Regions from separate parts of the Nostoc sp. DedQUE07 genome, predicted to be linked through region 2. Evidence: predicted binding sites of a transcription regulator. Region 2 holds the regulator's gene; the other holds the start of a gene.
The links. The regulator NtcA, encoded in region 2, controls nitrogen genes in cyanobacteria. The targets are predictions, from matches to a motif close to TNTGTANNNNNNNNTACANA.

Region 1: RMZ95_RS13595 (DUF3155 domain-containing protein) is a predicted target of NtcA. The motif match lies at 1,530-1,549, and genes of this name have one in related genera.

The regions. Positions count from the first base shown of each region.
Region 1 covers NZ_JAVRCC020000014.1:46,092-49,517, forward strand. The annotation lists gene RMZ95_RS13590 (ATP-binding protein) at 1-1,290, opposite strand, end outside; gene RMZ95_RS13595 (DUF3155 domain-containing protein) at 1,578-1,895, shown strand; gene RMZ95_RS13600 (cofactor assembly of complex C subunit B) at 2,347-2,877, opposite strand; gene RMZ95_RS13605 (PadR family transcriptional regulator) at 2,930-3,277, opposite strand.
Region 2 covers NZ_JAVRCC020000004.1:168,677-172,102, reverse strand. The annotation lists gene fabI (enoyl-ACP reductase FabI) at 1-703, opposite strand, end outside; gene ntcA (global nitrogen regulator NtcA) at 1,083-1,754, shown strand; gene RMZ95_RS04990 (DUF3084 domain-containing protein) at 1,923-3,413, shown strand.

The DNA of each region.
Region 1 (3,426 bases), on a different contig from region 2:
TTTAGAGTTGATTGCAGGGCTGAAAACCTCAATTTCACCCTGCATTTGCTCTATTAATTGTTTAGCGATCGCTAACCCCAAACCTGTACCTGGGATTTCTGTTTGCGCTTGTACTCCGCGATAATGCCGTTCTCCAAGATGTTCTAAATCTTGGGGTGGAATGCCGGGCCCGTTATCACTAATAACTATTCCCTGAAAATTAGCTTTTTCTTGCCCCGCCTGAATCAAAATTTTGCCACCAGTGGGAGTGTATTTCAAAGCATTATCAATAATATTAGTTAACACCTCTCGTAATGCTTTGACATTGGCACGTACTAGGGATGAATTTTCTTGAATTTCAGTTATTAGTTTTAGCTTTCGCTCTTGGGCGATCGCTTTGGCTGATATTAATAATGGTTCTAATATATCTGCTAGGGAGCAGTCAACTGCTTTATCTCCCGTTCCTGGTAATAATAACGGAGGTTTAGCATCTTTTTGGATAGTTGCTTCTACAAATACTTCTTCAGGGAGATGTAGTGGTGCTAAATCTGCCTCTGTCAAATCAATTACTTGATCGAATTGTTGCAGCAATTCTTGGAGGCGATCGCTTTCTCTGACAATACTATTTGCCACATCCCGGTTAGCATCTGTTGGTCGTAGTCGTTTCAATAGGAGTTTGCCAAAAGTCCGTAACGCCGTTAATGGGTTACGAAACTGATGCAATAGATTATCCAGCAAATCTCGCTGTTTTTCTTGGAGAATTTGTTGCTCGCGCAACTGTTGCTCAAACCATGCTCGCCGCTGATCTAAAATACAAGCGATCGCTAATGTTTGGGCTATCCGTTGAATCTGACTTTGTTCGTGTTCATTCCATACCCGATCTTTCCTACCTGTCACTAATAACCCCATCATCACACCCTCATAAATCAAAGGTAAAACAATTTGGTTGCCACTAAGTAGGTATTCCTCTTTGAGATCGGGTTGAGACGTATCTGGTATCTCAGACTCCCGTGACGAAGTTGGAGATTCTGAACCTGCTGTCAATAACCTTCCCTGTTGATTGGGTAATATAAACGCCTTTCCAAGTTGAAGTTGCTTGTATGCCGTCGCTTCAATAGTTTCCTCTCCTGGCAGCAATAATGCTGTTTCCGGGTAAATCACCACAGGAATCAGTTTGGCATCGCCAGAAGGAGTATCTACCAATTCTTGTGTTAAGTACACAATACTTAAAGTTGCTCCTAGCCCTTGGGTTAGTAGCGCTATTTGCTCTCGACACAAAGCAAGAAAATCAGAACTGGCAGACATTAACATTTTTTAGCTTTTGCTCAAGATTATAGATTTTGAGGCATGATGTAAGAGAGGATACTTAATTTTTACCTCACTCATTTCATCAAGCTTAACTAAAATCTTCAAAAGAGATGGTTTGTACTAAGGAATTATATTCTTAGGTGATTTTATTTTCTTGATGTTTCAAAGATATTAACTTTCTTATATTAAAAGGTTAAAAACTATTGATATTCTGAACTAGAACCTATATAATGACGACGGATTTTGTAGCTATCACTACAATCTATAGCTTGAAAGAGGAGGACAGTATATTGGCAAGGAGACGCAAAAGGAAGAGTCGTCGTCGTCAGGAAGGACGGCGTATTTTGGAACACGTGCCTCAATATAGCATCGAAAGTGGCGAAGAAAAGCCAGTAACAGCAGCGAGAAGATTCATTCAAGCTGAAGGGATTTTGCCACCAGCGTTGCTACTTGTAAAGCGAAATGAACACACTACAGATCGTTATTTCTGGGCAGAAAAGGGACTGTTTGGTGCTCAATACGTAGAGGAAAACCATTTCTTGTTTCCTAGTTTGAGGGTGTTGGAACCTTCACCAGGTCAAGAACCTCTTGCTTTAGCTAGTCGTTGAACCATAGATGGTCATCTTGGGCATTGAATGTGGCTCCTGACTATTATTAACTGGCAAAATTGCTAAGTTTATGCAAAATTTAATTTTTTTTTAGTTTGTAGCTGATTTGCCAGGAAATCTAGTCCAGGTAGTTGGAAAGTGAAGCTGTTTCAAACCATGCTAGATTGCATGGATTGATACTAATTTGATGATGCAAAAGGGAGTGGGTATAGAGCCAAGCGCGTCTAAAAAGAAGAGTGAAGTTGCGCTCTTATGCCGTAGATGGTTAAAGCTTGCTCTGTCAATGAATTTAAGTTAATGAATTTAAATTTTTTCCCCACGACTTTGGTCGTGGGGAAAACTGACAAAGCAGCAGTCTTGATTTTCTCCTGACTACTTTCCATTGCCTGCATAGTAGGTTAGGTCAGAAGTCTGCATATCATAGTTAAGAGATGGTCGCAACAATCAACAATTATTTCCCAGGCTTGAGCTGTAGAGTCCTCTGCAACTCGCTGAGTTCATCTCGATGGGCAACTACAGCAATCTTACTTGAGGAGGTTTGTTCGCTCTGAGTTGTTTCTACTTTGAGCGATACCTTCTCAAGTCTTCCAGATTTTTTCCAATAAAATAGACCACTTAAAGGCGACAGCAGTACCATCGCCAGAACAAGGGTACTCAGGCTAGGAAAAAGCAGGGATGTCACCAGAGATAGACAAACAATGCCAGTCGCTGCTAGGAAAGTTAGAAATATGGCTAAGAACCAGCTGGGACGAACATTACCTTCAAAAATTACCTGATTTTGTTCTCGGTCTACCGTTGCCACTCGGTAAGACCGCGATCGAAAATACTCTTTTAATTGAGACATTAAAACAGCTTCATCTTGCTCAGATACTAGGTGGGCTATTTCTGTGCGGTCTTTAGTCGAGGCACGAATAAAGAAAAACAGCCCAACCGATAACAACAAGGTTAGCAGGAAGGTAGATGGCAGAATAGCAGTATCCATAACTAATTGTTAGTGTTTGACTGGAGGAGACTTATTCATTATCAATGATTCGTTACTTTTTCCTCCCGTTGATGTAGTCAAGCCATTGAAAAGCTAAATCCTGAGCTTGAACTTGCCATTCAGGAGAAACTTGGTACATCCGCCTGGGGCGCCCCCGTCCTTCGAGTTTCTTCCAATATCCAGTGATTGCCTTTTGGTCTTCTAGAAATTTGATTGCACTATAAAGTACGGTATCTGAAAGCCGATAGACGGGATACTCAGTTTCTAATTGCTCAATCAACTCGGTTCCGTAGGATTCACCTTGTAATAAAACAGACAGTATGTAACAAACTGCTAGTTCTTGACAAAGGTAAGTTGGCGGAGGATTCTCAAAAAATTGATATATATCCTCAAGTTTCATGGTTAGTGAATGGCTAAAAAAAATGCCTTAGGGTAAAGTCTACAATCCTTGTAGCTAGTATACAGTGCTACTACTACGCGAGTAATACATATAAAGCTACTTAGACTAGATATCTATTGCGTAAACATCAAACAATTACCCACGCCTGT
Region 2 (3,426 bases):
ACAAGAAAGCCGCAGCGTTGCCTACTTCTAGCTGAGTGACGGTGCGTCGTAGGGGAGCTACTTCTTCTACATGATGAATCATATCCAAAATTCCACCCACTGCTGAAGATGCCAATGTACGGATGGGGCCTGCGGAGATGGCATTCACGCGGATATTTTGCGGCCCTAGTTCAGCAGCCAGGTAACGCACACTCATTTCTAAACCCGCTTTAGCAATTCCCATAACGTTGTAGTTGGGGATTGCCCTAACACCACCTAAATATGTCAGGGTGACGATACTACCTCCCTCTGTCATCAAAGGTTTCGCTGCACCACTTAATTGCACTAATGAGTAAGTACTAATTTCTAAGGCGGTGTTGAAGCCAGAACGAGAGGTTTGGCTAAAATCTCCACTTAAATCGTCTTTGCTGGCAAAAGCCAGACAATGGATGAGGATATCTAGCTTTCCCCACTGTTCGCGAATTGTCTCAAAGGTAGATTTAATTTGGTCTTCATCTTGGACATTACAGGGAAGAAATAAGCTGGGGTTAAGAGGTTCTACCAACTCCGCGACTTTTTTCTCCATCTTGCCGCGTTCATCCGGCAGGTAAGTAATACCCAGGTTTGCTCCAGCTTTGTGCAGTTGTTGGGCGATGCCCCAAGCGATCGAGCGGTTATTGGCAATACCTGTAACAAGGGCATTTTTTCCAGTCAGATTTAGCATATAAATTGTTAATGCGATCGATCATTAGGAGCATACTAGAATCTGAGGCACGTTTTGTCTTTGTTTTATACAGGCTTGACAAAAATGAATATTGCTAAGGGTGTTTGCTGTGACAAAAACCTTGATTTTTTATAAAGATATTCTCAAGATATCTTTATTTGTTCTTCAAAAAACCTTTTGAATATAGCTATTGGAAGTACTTATCAACAATTAGTAGCTGAAAGGATCAACAATTATGTATCATTATAAACAAAGAGTTATGAAGAGATTAGTTGGAGTATAGGAAAGTACAGAAAGGTTGACGGTGCTTTATTCATTTTTCGGGTGTATTCTTAGGTAATCAGTTTTTGTTTTTCCGGCATTGGGTAGGGGAAGGGAGATGATCGTGACACAAGATAAAGCCCTAGCAAATGTTTTTCGTCAGATGGCGACCGGGGCGTTTCCGCCAGTTGTGGAAACGTTTGAACGCAATAAAACGATCTTTTTTCCTGGCGATCCTGCCGAACGAGTTTATTTTCTTTTGAAAGGTGCTGTTAAACTTTCCAGGGTGTACGAGGCAGGAGAGGAAATAACGGTAGCGTTGCTGCGGGAAAATAGTGTTTTTGGTGTATTGTCATTGCTGACAGGAAATAAGTCGGATCGGTTTTACCATGCGGTTGCATTTACGCCTGCGGAATTACTGTCAGCACCAATTGAACAAGTGGAACAAGCACTCAAGGAAAATCCAGAATTATCAATGTTAATGCTGCGAGGTCTGTCTTCGCGCATTTTACAAACAGAGATGATGATTGAAACTCTTGCTCACCGAGATATGGGTTCTAGGTTGGTGAGTTTTTTGTTAATTCTTTGTCGGGATTTTGGCGTTCCTTGTGCAGATGGGATCACAATTGATTTGAAATTATCTCATCAAGCGATCGCAGAGGCAATTGGTTCAACTCGTGTTACCGTTACTAGGCTACTGGGAGATTTGCGTGAGAAAAAAATGATTTCTATCCACAAAAAGAAGATTACTGTGCATAAACCTGTTACCTTAAGTAGACAGTTCACATAAAAACAATTGGAGAAAGGGGAATCGGCGCGTGTTCTATTTTGAAAAATGACACTAATAGCTAGAGGTAAATCTAAAATTGAATAATTTCAGCTATTGCCAATTTCCACTTCTTTCCAGACAATGCTTAAAAGTAGTAGGCTGTATCAGGAAGGATTTCGGTAGCTAAAGATGACCACCGGATACATCCTCATCGCAGCAATTTTGATTCTGGGAGGCGTAATTGCCACCGTGGGCGATCGCATCGGCACACGAGTTGGCAAAGCCCGCCTCTCACTTTTTAAGCTTCGTCCAAAAAACACCGCCGTACTAGTAACAATTTTTACTGGTGGTTTGATTTCAGCATCAACGTTAGGGATTTTATTCGCTGCCGACGAAGGTTTGCGAAAAGGAGTCTTTGAGTTAGAAGATATTCAAACAGACCTCAGACAGAAGCGGGAACAGCTAAAAACCGCAGAAACGCAGAAAAGTCAGGTAGAGAGCGAGCTAAACCAAGCAAGAATTGCTCAAGCAAAAGCACAACAAGACTTGCAGGCAATTAATCAATCCTTGCAGGCGGCAAATGCCAAACAGAGGGAAACGCAAGCCCAGTTGAATCGCACTATTAGTCAACAAGCTCAAACTCAAACTCAACTCCAACGCACTCAAGGCCAGCTAGGACAAGTTGTAACTCAGTACCAAAAAGCCATAGCTGAGTTGCAAAGCGTTTCCAATCAGAGAAAACAGCTACAGGCGGCAGTTGAACTCTTGAAGACAGAACGACAACGACTGTATGCAGAAGCGAAAAAAGCCATTGACGAAGCCAAAACAGCAATTGAAAAACGCGATCGCGAACTTGCTAACCGTCAAGAAGCCATAGAAGCGCGCGATCAAAAAATTGCTCAACTGGATCAACTGATTCAAAAGCGTAACGTAGAAGTTGCAGCACGAGAGCAAGTGATTGCCAAACGGGAATCGCGCCTCAAAGAATTGGAAGCACAACAGGAGGAACTAGAACAGGAAGTTGCCAGACTGGAAAAATATTATCAGTCCTACCGCGACCTGCGTTTGGGTAAGCTGGCTTTAGTTCGCGGTCAAGTTCTGTCTGCTGCTGTAATTCGTGTTACTCAACCTGCCGCTGCTCGTCAGGCAGTGGTACAACTTTTACAAGAAGCCAATCGCAACGCCAACCTCGAATTAAGCGAACCTGGTGCAAATTCGGCAAACTTAGAGCTGTTGCGCGTGACCCAGGATCGGGTCGATCAATTAAGCAAGCAAATTGGCGATGGTAAAGAATACGTCGTGCGAATTTTTTCTGCTGGTAATTACGTCAGGGGAGAAAAGCAGATCGAATTTTTTGCGGATACAGCCCAGAATCAACTGGTTTTTTCGGGAGGCACGGTGTTAGCCACGACTACTGCTGATTCCCAAACCATGACATCTTATCAGTTACAGCAGCGGCTAGAAATACTGATTTCTGCTTCCCAATTTCGTGCCCGTAATGCCGGAATTGTCGAAAATGTGCAAGTAGAGGGGACTTTTCTGCGCTTTGTCAGCCAATTAAGACAGTATAATCAACTTTTGGAGATCAAAGCGATCGCAGCAGAGGATACTTATACAGCCGGGCCATTGAGAGTAAAATTGGTAGCAATAGTTAACGGAAAAATTATTTTTAGTACTTAAAAAATTATTTGCA